One region of the Pararhizobium sp. genome, then DNA from elsewhere that is predicted to be linked to it. Evidence: riboswitches for the same ligand, from Rfam matches in the RefSeq annotation. Region 1 holds a riboswitch; the other holds the start of a gene.
What was found. Region 1 has a riboswitch for S-adenosylmethionine ahead of metA (homoserine O-acetyltransferase MetA). Riboswitches for the same ligand answer to the same signal wherever they lie in the genome.

Region 1 (5,991 bases):
CGTCCAGCACGGCGAGAAATCCCGCATATTCATGCGCCGCGCCGCTCAAGAGCCGCGAGAAGGTGAGGGCGTAGATGTCCTCTGGCAGAGTGGTCTCGTAGAAGGCGAGATACGCCTTCCACAGGCGGCGCCAATCCTGCTCGTCGCCGGGCTCGATGGGGCGGATGGTGAGGGTTGCGGTCAGCGTCTGTCCTTCCCGATATCGGCGAGATCATAGGATGTCGTCTGATAGATATCGTTGATCCAGTTGCCGAACAACAGGTGCGCGTGGCTGCGCCAGCGGTTCTGTGGCGTCAACGTCGGATCATTGTGGGGAAAATGGTTGTGCGGCATCTTGATCGGCACGCCGGCATCGACATCGCGGAAATATTCATCCGACAGCGATGTCGAATCATATTCGACATGGTTGAAGACATAGAGCCGGTTGCCGGCCTTCTCATGCACGAAGCACACACCCATTTCCTCGGATTCCATCAGGATTTCCAGCGCGGGTTTTTGCTCGATATCGGCGCGGCGCACCTCGGTCCAGCGCGATACCGGTATCTGGAAATCATCGGAAAAACCGCTGAGATAGGGCGAGGACGGGTTGAGATTATGGTGGCGATAGACGCCGAACGCCTTTTCCTTCAGCGTGTATTTCGGCACGCCGTGGAAATGGTAGATCGCCGCCATCGCACCCCAGCAGATGTTCAGCGTCGAATGGACATTGGTGTGGGTCCAGTCAAGAATCTGCTGCATCTCGTTCCAGTAGGTGACGTCTTCATAATCCAGCGTCTCGACAGGGGCGCCAGTGATGATCAGGCCGTCGAACTTGCGGTGCTTGACCTCTTCCCAAGTCTCGTAGAAGGCCAGCAGATGCTCTTCCGGCGTATTCTTGGCCTTGTGGCCGCCCAGCCGGATCAACGAGAATTCGACCTGCAGCGGCGAGGCGCCGACAAGGCGCGCCATCTGCACTTCGGTTTTGATCTTGTTCGGCATGAGATTGAGCAGGCCGATCTGCAGCGGCCGGATGTCCTGGCGGATTGCGGCAGTTTCGGTCATCATCCGCACCCCCTCTTTGACGAGGGTTTCATAGGCGGGCAGCGTATCAGGAATCTTGATTGGCATGGGACAACACTCGGCTCAACGAACACGCCGGTACAAAAAAACCGGCAACGATAGAATCGCAACCGGCCCCGCTTGCTTGCGCATGCACGGCCCTTTAGCGACTTATTTAACGTGGCTGCAAGCCGGCCGGCCAAATCACCACGAGTGCTTAAATAGCGCCTGTTGGCGCGCGAATCAATATGCTGCGCCCGTGTGCGTAAAACGGTCGCCACGACTGGTTGCTATCGTCAGGCAGGCTCTCCTTTTGCCAGAAAGGCTGCCACACTGTCGAGCAGGGAACGCGTTCCCGTTTCGCGCTGGCTGACAGTGTCATGGCCGTCAAGAAAGGCGTCCTGTTCGGTGAAGACCAGCTTCGTTCCAGCGCCGTCTGCCTTGAGTTCAACCGTGGTCAGCGAGACGGAGATCCGCGTGCGATCCAGGTGGATGTCGTAGCTATAGATGATGCGCTCGTTTGGCACGATGTCCTGATATTGCCCATCGAAGGTATGCACTACCCTATCGGGGGAGGTGATCGACAGGTGCTCGCGGCCGCCGATGCGGAAATCAATAGTGAAGTCCTGCGATGTCCAGCCGGCATGGCTGGCGTACCACCGGGCCTTGTTATCCTTCTTGGCCCATGCGGCAAAGACACGGGACGGAGAGGCATCGTAGTGGCGGACGATGGTGAAAGCGGCATGGGTTACCGAATGCTGGGTCATGGCGGTTCCTCTCCGGTGTTTCGTTAGGTGGCGGCCTGATCGCGGTTGAGTTCCGTTCCAAGATTGTCGAGCATCTGGTCCCACCCGGCCTCATGGTTTTCCGGCCTGTCATGGCCGTCGAGGAAGACGCCCTGCTCGGTGAGAATAACGCGGCAGCCGTGGCTTGCTGCGATGAACTCGACGGTCAGAAGTCCGGCGAAAAGCCGTTTGCCTTCCGAGGTCATGTTGCCCGCTGAGATGATGCGCACATTGGGCACGATGTCCTGATAGGTGGTTTCGTTGATGAAAACCGGACCGCCCTTCGGCCCGAAGCGGCTGACATCGCTGCCGCCGGTTCGGAAGTCGAAGCGTTCATAGGCCACGTCCCATCCCTCGCCCGGCGATCCCCAGCGCAGAAGGGCATCCGGATCGGACCAGGCGGCAAAGACGCGCGGCGGTGCTGCCGCGTACGTGCGTTCAAGGACGATGGTGGAGTGCCTCGTGGATCGTTCGGTCATCACACTCTCCTTGTTTGCCTGTGGGGTCAGGCGACGGCGGCACTGCGTTCGAGTTCGATGGCCAGTTGTTCGTAGAGGTCGCGGCAGCCTTTTTCGCGATCGGCGACCTTGTCGAGGCCGTCGAGAAAGGCGCCCTGTTCGGTGTAAAACAGCCGGGTCTTTGCGCCTTCGGCCTTTAGTTCCACCGTGGCGAGCGACGAGGAAATGCGTTTGTCGCCGATCAGCATCGAATAGGCGAAAATCATCCGGTTGTCCGGTACGATGTCGTGGTAAATGGTTTCGTTATAGACCATCATCGTGCCATCCGGGCTGAAGCGGCCGGTCTCGCGGCCACCAACGCGGAAGTCGAAGGTGTATTCGGCAATCGGCCAGTTGTCGGCCTTGACGAACCAGCGGTTACGGGCAGCCGGGTCGGAAAAGGCCTTGAAGACGCGGGCCGGCGAAGCGTCGTAAACGCGCTCGATGACGAAAGTGGCATGGGTCACGCTGCGGTCGGTCATTGTTCACCCCCTTGAGATGTTTCGGTTTGAATGGTGTCGGGCTCTTCCGGGTTGTCGGCGAGATAGTCGCCCAGCGCGTCGAGGCGGCGGCCCCACAGAGCGCGGCGATCGGAGATCCATTGTTCTGCAAGGCTCAGCACCTCCCGGTCGATGGTGCAGGTGCGCACCCGCCCGACCTTCTGCGACTGGACGAGGCCGCTCAGTTCCAGCACCTGCAGGTGTTGCATGACGGAGGGCAGGGACATGGTGAGTGGGCCGGCCAGTTCGCTGACAGAGGCCGGTCCATGGCAAAGCCTGTTCACCATCATGCGCCGTGCCGGATCAGCGAGCGCCTGGAACATGAGATCGAGCTGGTTTGATTGGTTAAGCATATGCCTAACTATCATGGCATGGCGACGAGCGCAAGAGATAGTTAAGTAAATTGCTAAGTGTTGTGTTCACGCCGATGTGTTCGAAAACCTGAAACTCGCCCGTTCCGGCACGCGTACCCCTGATGACTTCAGGAGGAAACGCGATGCCCAGTCTTGCCTACCAGATCAGCCCGGCCGATTTCCGCCAGCGGCGCCTGTTGCAGGCAACCATCGCTATCCTGGCGATGCTGCCGGTGTTTGCCGGGCTGGCGGGTGTGGTGATGGGACCCGGCTTTCTCGGCGAGACGACACCGCCTGTGGATCTCAGCAGTCATGTGCGGTTCCTGTCGGGTCTGTTCCTTGCTTTTGGCATCGGCTGGTACAGCTGCATTCCAGCGATCGAGAAGAAGACCGAACGCATCCGGCTTCTGGCGATCCTGACATTCAGCGGTGGGCTGGCGCGGCTGTATTCGCTGGTTATCGATGGTGTGCCTTCGGCTGGGCATCTGCTCGGGCTTGGCATGGAACTGGTCGTCGTGCCGTGTCTGGTTCTCTGGCACGGACAGGTTGCGGCCCTGAGCCAAAGCCGGAGTTGAGCGAGGTCGCGCAGCAATCGGCGTCTTCCGCCCGATCAGCAAACGGGTGGAGGCGATTGCCGCAAGCGGCGGGTGGGGCGATCCTAGGCGTGGCTGGGAGGATCGTCTCACCCTTCTGTCCTTCCGGCATTGGCCCGAGGCTGTGCCGAGGTTTCGCGCCGTAACCTGGTGTTTTGCGAATTCCGTCGCACCGTTTCGTCCGTCTCGCAAAGCATGCCGGTTTGAAAAGCCAGCCAAGCAGAGTGTTTTGCGTCTCCATCGCGAGGAAAATGGAACAATCCAAGATATTCGGGATTGCAAAAAACAATCCTGAGATGTGAATATCTTTTTATTTCAAGGGTTTGCGCGTCACATTATGGAATCCTTAATTACATTGCGCGCTAAATTCTCGCTAACTCCGAGATGCCCGTCGGATGGTCTGCCACCGGAGCTGACATGATGTCGCGGTACGGTTGCATGTTGATCGACCCCATCAGGAGGCCATCGTGTCCCGCCCAAAGATCAAGACTGCATTGACCGCCGTGTTAATGCTTATCGGTGTCGTGTTCCTATCCTTTGCCGGCTTTGCCATTCAAAGCATGAACACGTTGAATAAGAACGTCGCTGAAATGGCGACGGACTGGTTGCCGGGCGTCTCCGTCGCCAAGGAAATGAACCTGGCGCTGTCTTCGATGCGCCGCAATTATCTTAATCATGTGATGGCCCTGGATGACGCCAGCCGCAAGACCGTCGAGCAGGCGCTGGATGCGGATGCCACTCATTTTCGCGAGCAGTTGAAATTGAACGAGGCTGCCAGCGACGATGCGTCCGAGCAAGCTGTGGCGAAGGACATCGAAACGAAGTTTGCCGCCCTCCAGCAATTGGCACAGCCGATGCTCGCCCTTTCGCGTGCGGGCAAGACAGAGGAGGCGAAAGTCGCCCAGCAGACGCAGATCCGCCCGGCCGCTGCCGAGCTGACGGATATCGTCGACAAGATCGTCCGGATTAAAACGGAGGGATCGCAGCACTCTTACGAGATCAGCAAACAGGTCTTCCAGACGACGATGACCATTGCGATGGTGGCCGTCGCTGTTGGCCTTTCGGTGATTGCAGGCGGCATCTATTTTGCCCTTTCCGGGATCGCCAGGCCGATCGAGGCCATCACCGGCTCGATGAAGGCGCTGGCAGCAGGCGACACGACAGCGGCCATTCCGTTCCAGGGTCGCGCCGACGAAATCGGCGCCATGGCAGCGGCGGTTGCGGTGTTCAAGGCCAATGCGCTGGCCAACATCCAGCTGGAAGCCGAGGCCGCAAGCGAGCGCAACATGACCGAGAGCGAGCGGCGGCAGAATGCGCAAACTGCGCGGATCAAGGCGGATGAAATGGAGCTGGCGACGGCTGGGCTGGCGGATGGCCTTTCGCATCTGGCTGCAGGCGATCTTTCCTTTCAGCTCAACCAGACTTTTGCGCCCGACTTCGAAACGCTGCGGAAGAATTTCAATGCGTCCGTTCTTCAACTGGCACAGACGCTGCAGTCCGTGACCACGGCGGCACAGTCGATCGACAGCGGATCGCGGGAAATCAGCCAGAGTTCCGACGATCTCTCCAAGCGCACCGAACATCAGGCCGCATCGCTGGAAGAAACGGCCGCCGCCCTCGATCAGATCACCGCGAACGTCGCCAACTCCTCGCAGCGGGCCGAAGAGGCACGGCAGATTGCCATCCAGGCCAATGCCAGCGCCACCCAGTCGGGCTCGGTCGTCGCCAATGCGGTCAATGCCATGGAGCGCATCGAGCAGTCGTCGGGGCAAATTTCCAGCATCATCTCGGTGATCGACGAAATCGCCTTCCAGACCAATCTGCTGGCGTTGAATGCCGGTGTCGAAGCGGCGCGTGCCGGTGAGGCCGGCAAGGGGTTTGCGGTGGTCGCACAGGAAGTGCGCGAACTCGCCCAGCGCTCTGCCAAGGCGGCTAAGGAAATCAAGGAGCTGATCCGAAATTCGAGCGTGGAAGTCGACAGCGGAGTCAAGCTGGTACGCGACACCGGCAATGCGCTGAAAGTCATTGGCGACTATGTGGTGACGATCAACCAGCACATGGACGCGATCGCGCTTTCATCGCGGGAGCAATCCGTCGGGCTTGCCGAGGTCAACACGGCGGTCAACCAGATGGATCAGGTGACGCAGCAGAATGCGGCAATGGTCGAGGAGATGAATGCGGCGGGCGCCACCCTTGCGCAGGAATCCAACCAGCTCCGGGAGCTG
Region 2 (5,991 bases), 890 kb from region 1:
CCCGTGAAGGCCTGGCGCGGCTTGAACGCGCCGCCGAACAGCTGACAGCGGAGCGACGACAGGCATCGGCCTGAACGACGCTTCGCTTACACGCTGAAAAAACACAGGACTTTGAATAGAATGGCCGGCACCAGACATTTTCTCGATCTTTCTGCCATGACGACAACTGACTTAAGGTCAATCATCGAGGACGCCCGCGTCCGCAAAGCCGACACCAAGGCCGGAACCGCGGAAAAGCCGCTGGCCGGCAAGATGCTGGCGATGATCTTCGAGAAGCCCTCGACCCGTACCCGCGTGTCCTTCGATGTCGGCATGCGCCAGCTCGGCGGCGAGACGCTGTTCCTGTCCGGTACTGAAATGCAGCTCGGCCGCGCCGAGACCATCGGTGACACGGCCAAGGTCCTGTCGCGCTATGTCGATGCGATCATGATCCGCACCACCGATCATAACCGGCTGCTGGAACTGGCCGAGCACGCCACCGTGCCTGTGATCAACGGCCTGACAGATGCCACGCATCCCTGCCAGATCATGGCTGATATCATGACGTTCGAGGAGCATGCAGGCCCGGTCAAGGGTAAGACGATTGCCTGGACCGGCGACGGCAACAATGTGCTGCATTCCTTCATCGAAGGCTCGGCGCGCTTCGGCTACCGGATGAACATGGCCGTGCCGCTCGGCTCGGAGCCGGACGACAAGATCCTCAACTGGGCTCGCAACAATGGCGGCGAGATCAAGCTCTATCACGATGCGGAACATGCCGTGGACGGCGCCCATTGTGTGGTCACCGACACCTGGGTGTCGATGAACCAGGAACACCGCGCGCGCGGCCACAACGTCTTCCAGCCTTTCCAGGTCAATGCCCAGCTGATGGCGAAGGCGGACAAGGACGCGATCTTCATGCACTGCCTGCCGGCCCATCGCGGCGAAGAGGTGACGGACGACGTCATCGATGGCAAGCAGTCGGTGGTCTTCGACGAGGCAGAGAACCGCCTGCACGCACAAAAGTCCGTTCTTGCATGGTGCCTTGGCGCGCTTTAACGCCTTGCCCGGGATATTGAAAACCGGGTGGCGGCACACGATCTATGCAACAAGCTGATGACCGGCAGGCGGCGTGTCCTCCTTTGCCGGTCATTCGTATTCAGAAGTATCCATCCATCCTCGCCGCCGTCCTTCATGGAGGCGGCAGACCAAACGGCCGGTTTTTCAGGAGCGATCTGGACAAGGCCGGCTTGCGCAGGATCAATAGAAAGCATCGGACAGCGCCCCGGCCTTCATGGCGGGTAAAGGTCCGAGGGCTAGGAGCAGAGTGATGACGGAAGAAGACTTTGGCCTCGGCCAGTTCGATTTTGCCGGCGACGATCATGTCGTGCCGTTTCAGGTGGAAGGCCTCGACGTGCGCGGCCGCGCAGTCCAGCTCGGCCCGATGCTGGATGCGATCCTCGAACGCCACAACTACCCCCTGCCGGTCGCCCGTCTCGTTGCCGAAACGGTGGTGCTGACGGTGCTTCTCGGTACCTCGCTGAAATTTGAAGGCAAGCTGATTATCCAGACCAAGAGCAACGGCCCGGTTGATCTGGTCGTCGCCGATTTCGCGACACCGGACCGGGTACGTGCCTATGCCCGTTACAACGAGGAAGCTCTGAAGATTGCGGAAGAGAATGGCCTGACCCAGCCGCAGCATCTGCTCGGCGAGGGCATCCTTGCCTTCACCATCGATCAGGGGGCACATATGCAGCGCTATCAGGGCATCGTACCGTTGGACGGCGCCTCGCTGGAAGAGATTGCCGGCGTCTATTTCCGCCAGTCGGAACAGATCCCGACCAAGGTCCGTCTCGGCGTTGCCGAACTGCTCGATCGCGATGAAAACGGCAAGCCACGCCATCGCTGGCGGGCGGGTGGCATGGTCGCGCAGTTTCTGCCGGAAACGCCTGAGCGCATGCGCCAGAGGGACCTGCACGGTGGAGATGGCGACGCGACGGATGCCGGCGCTGACTTCGAGGTCGATGATCTCTGGGGTGAGGCCAGTGTCATGGTCCAGACCATCGATGCCGATGAATTGACCGATCCGACCGTTGGCACCGAGCGTCTGCTTTACCGGCTGTTCCACGAGCGTGGCGTCAAGGTCTATCCGCCGCAAGCCGTCTACGACAAATGCAGCTGTTCACGCGAGCGGTTGCGCGATGTGCTGGCAGCCCTCAGCCAGGACGATATCGATCATGCGGCGGAAGACGGAATGGTGTCGGTCAGCTGCGAGTTCTGTTCGACGACATACAGCTTCGAGGCAACGGAAGTGAAGCCGCAGTAAGACGCTGCGGCCATCAGTTCAGCGTCCGGTTCTGGCCGGGCGAATCCAGCGAGAAGGCGGGAATGGCAACGTTGAAGGACACGCCTTGCGTGGTTTCCATCGAATAGTGGCCGAACATCACGCCTGATGGCGTATCGAGCGGGCAGCCGGAAGAATACTCATAGGTATCGCCGGGGTTGAGAACCGGCTGCTCACCGATAACGCCAGGTCCATTGACCTCGTCCACCTGGCCGTTTTCATCGGTAATATGCCAGTAGCGCGTCATCAGCCGGACCGTCTCTTCGGACAGGTTCGAGATCAGGATCCGGTAGCCCCAGACATAGCGGCTGTCATCCGGATCGGATTGCTCCTCCAGATAATAAGGCTCGACGGTCACCTCGATGTCGCGTGTCAGCGCGCGGTACATATGCAAACCCTTTTCAAGTCTATAGGCGATATTCTACAGCAAGATGGTTTCGTCAAGAATAATGGACAGCGTAAACTGTCTGGATAGGGCACAGCATGCTGGACGGTCATTTCAGGAAGCGGCTCGACCCTTGGCTGGATCGTGCAGGTCAAGGTTTGGCGGTGCGTGGTATCGGGGCGAACACGGTCACCATTCTGGGCTTCGGGATCGGCCTGGCCGCCGGAATTGCCATCGTTCTCGATGCTTATGTCTGGGCTTTTGTTCTGATCGGCATAAGCCGGATGTGTGATGGCCTCGACGGCGCCGTCGCGCGGGCCACCCAAAAAACCGATTTCGGCGGCTTCCTCGATATCGTGCTCGATTTTGCCTTCTACGGTCTCATCCCGTTCGCCTTCATCCTTGCTGACCCGTATGAGAACGGCGTTGCCGGCGGGCTTCTGCTGCTATCCTTCTATGTCAATGGCGCCAGCTTCCTCGCCTTTTCGATCATGGCTGAAAAGCGCGGTCTCTTGACGGATGCGCGCGGCGCAAAGTCGCTCTATTTCACCACCGGTCTTGCCGAGGCAACCGAGACGATTGCTGTCTTTCTGGCGTTCTGCCTGTTCCCGCAATGGTTTTTCGAGATCGCGGTGATCTTTGCGCTCGTCTGTTTCTACACGGCTCTGTCACGCATCGTCTTGGCACGGGCGAGCTTCAGGCGAGAAATCCAAGCATAAAAAAACGCCCGCATCCGGCAGGACACGGGCGTTTCGCAAAATCCAGAAATCAGGCCTGAACCGACTTCAGCGCGCGGGCGAAATCCTCGATCAGGTCTTCGCTGTCCTCGATCCCTGCCGAGAAGCGCACGGTGCCCGGCGAAATGCCGAGCTCTTCGCGGGCTTCGTCCGAAAGGTTCTTGTGCGTCGTCGTTGCCGGATGGGTGATCAGGCTCTTGCTATCGCCGAGATTGTTGGAGATTAGGACCACGTCCAGCGCGTTCTGCAGCGCAAAGGCCGCCTCCTTGCCACCCTTCATCTCGAAGCAGACCAGCGTCGAGCCGCCCTTCATCTGCCGGGCGATGATATCGGCCTGCGGATGGTCCTTGCGGCCGGGATAGATCACCTTGGCGACCTGCTTCTGCTCGGCCAGGAAGTCTGCAACGCGCGAGGCGTTCTCGCTCTGCTGGCGCACCCGCAAAGGCAGGGTTTCGATGCCCTTCAACAGCGTCCAGGCGTTGAATGGCGAGAGAGCTGGGCCGGTATGGCGGAAATAGTCGTGCAGGTGCTCGTTGATCCATTCCTTGTCGGAGAGGATCACACCGCCAAGGCAACGGCCCTGACCATCGATATGCTTGGTGGCGGAGTAGACGACGATATGGGCACCCAGTTCCAGCGGCTTCTGCAGCAGCGGCGTCGCAAAGACGTTGTCGACGATGACCTTGGCACCGATCTGATTGGCGATCTTGGCGACGCCTTCGATATCGACCACTTCCAGTGTCGGATTGGTCGGGCTTTCGAGGAAGAACACCTTGGTGTTCGGCTTGACGGCCCTTTCCCAGTTTTCCAGGAAACGCCCGTCGATCAGCGTGAATTCGATGCCGTATTTCGGCGCCAGCGTTTCGACCACCCAACGGCAGGAGCCGAACAGGGCGCGGGCCGCAACAATATGGTCGCCGGCCTTCAACTGGCAGAGAATGGCGGCGGAGACCGCAGCCATGCCGGATGCCGTGGCGCGTGCGTCTTCTGCGCCTTCCAGCATACACATGCGCTTTTCGAACATGTCGTTGGTCGGGCTGCCATAACGGGCATAGATGAAGCCGTCTGTCTCGCCCTTGAAGCGCGCTTCCGCCGCTTCCGAGCTGTCGTAGACGAAACCCTGCGTCATGAAGATGGCTTCGGAGGTTTCACCATGGTTTGAACGGGTCGTGCCGCCATGAACGAGCTGTGTCGCGGGGCGCCAATTGTTGCTCATCGATTGTCTCTTTCAAAACAAAAAAACCGGCCGCGTAAAGCAAGCCGGTTTCAAACCCGGCCTTTTTAGCTATTTGTTTTACGTGGCTGCAAGCCGACCGGCCAAATCACCACGGGATAAGTCAGTATTTACTGATTAGCCGCGCTTGCGTCAATTCCCGTGAACAACAAGATATGTCACAGGGACAATTTGGTTTATGACGTGCCGGGTGCGGCAAAGAGGACGATGGAAATGACCAGGGCCACAGGCATTCTAGCCGATCGCGCCATTGCGGCGCTGTTTGATGCGGGACGGTTGAAAAGCGAGGCAGATCTCGATACCGACCAGATCCAGCCGGCCAGCCTCGACCTGCGTCTCGGCTCGATTGCCTTTCGTGTGCGTGCCAGCTTCATGCCCGGTCCCGGCCATCTGGTGGCCGACAAGCTCGACCGGCTGAAGCTGCACGTCATCGATCTGTCCGAAGGGGCGGTGCTCGAAACCGGCTGCGTCTACATCGTGCCGCTGATGGAAAGCCTCGATCTTTCACCGGAAATGTCGGCCTCGGCCAATCCGAAAAGCTCGACCGGCCGCCTCGACATTTTTACCCGCGTCATCACCGACCGTGCCCAGGAATTCGACAAGATCCCGGCCGGCTATTCGGGCCCGCTCTACCTCGAAATCAGCCCGCGCACCTTCCCGGTCATCGTCCGGCGCGGCTCGCGCCTGTCGCAGATCCGCTTCCGCGTCGGCCATGCGCTGCTCGCCGAGACGGAAGTGCTGGCGTTGCATGAAAGTGACGTTCTGGTCGCCAGCGACAAGCCGAACGTCTCCGGCGCCGGTATCGCCCTGTCGATCGATCTTAAGGGCACCGGCGCTGACGGCCTGATCGGTTATCGGGGAAAGCACCACACCGCCGTTATCGATGTCGACAAGAAGGCCGAGCATGGCATCTTCGATTTCTGGGAGCCGCTCTACAGCCGTGGCCGCGACGAACTGATCCTCGATCCCGACGAGTTCTACATCCTCGTCTCGCGCGAAGCCGTGCATGTGCCGCCACTCTATGCCGCCGAGATGACGCCTTTCGATCCGCTGGTCGGCGAATTCCGTGTTCATTATGCCGGCTTCTTCGACCCCGGCTTCGGCCACGTTTCGGCTGGCGGCAAAGGCAGCCGCGCCGTTCTCGAAGTCCGCAGCCACGAAGTGCCGTTCATCCTCGAGCACGGCCAGATCGTCGGCCGCCTGATCTATGAACACATGATGGAACGCCCCGAGGGCCTTTATGGCGTCGGTCTCGGTTCCAACTACCAGGCCCAGGGCCTCAAACTCTCCAAGCATTTCCGCTCGGAGTAAA

Region 2: another riboswitch for S-adenosylmethionine. It lies ahead of ACQY8Q_RS15295 (O-succinylhomoserine sulfhydrylase); the one in region 1 lies ahead of metA (homoserine O-acetyltransferase MetA).

What each region holds. Positions count from the first base shown of each region.
Region 1 is NZ_CBDIHY010000003.1:1,111,843-1,117,833, reverse strand. It holds gene ACQY8Q_RS10965 (N-acetyltransferase family protein) at 1-124, opposite strand, end outside; gene metA (homoserine O-acetyltransferase MetA) at 181-1,107, opposite strand; SAM riboswitch at 1,182-1,259, opposite strand; gene ACQY8Q_RS10955 (SRPBCC family protein) at 1,335-1,805, opposite strand; gene ACQY8Q_RS10950 (SRPBCC family protein) at 1,829-2,302, opposite strand; gene ACQY8Q_RS10945 (SRPBCC family protein) at 2,329-2,802, opposite strand; gene ACQY8Q_RS10940 (ArsR/SmtB family transcription factor) at 2,799-3,173, opposite strand; gene ACQY8Q_RS10935 (DUF4345 domain-containing protein) at 3,317-3,748, shown strand; gene ACQY8Q_RS10930 (methyl-accepting chemotaxis protein) at 4,234-5,991, shown strand, end outside.
Region 2 is NZ_CBDIHY010000003.1:2,001,079-2,007,069, forward strand. It holds gene ACQY8Q_RS15270 (aspartate aminotransferase family protein) at 1-74, shown strand, start outside; gene argF (ornithine carbamoyltransferase) at 121-1,038, shown strand; gene ACQY8Q_RS15280 (Hsp33 family molecular chaperone) at 1,310-2,305, shown strand; gene apaG (Co2+/Mg2+ efflux protein ApaG) at 2,319-2,711, opposite strand; gene ACQY8Q_RS15290 (CDP-alcohol phosphatidyltransferase family protein) at 2,807-3,427, shown strand; gene ACQY8Q_RS15295 (O-succinylhomoserine sulfhydrylase) at 3,477-4,661, opposite strand; SAM riboswitch at 4,706-4,784, opposite strand; gene ACQY8Q_RS15300 (2'-deoxycytidine 5'-triphosphate deaminase) at 4,893-5,990, shown strand.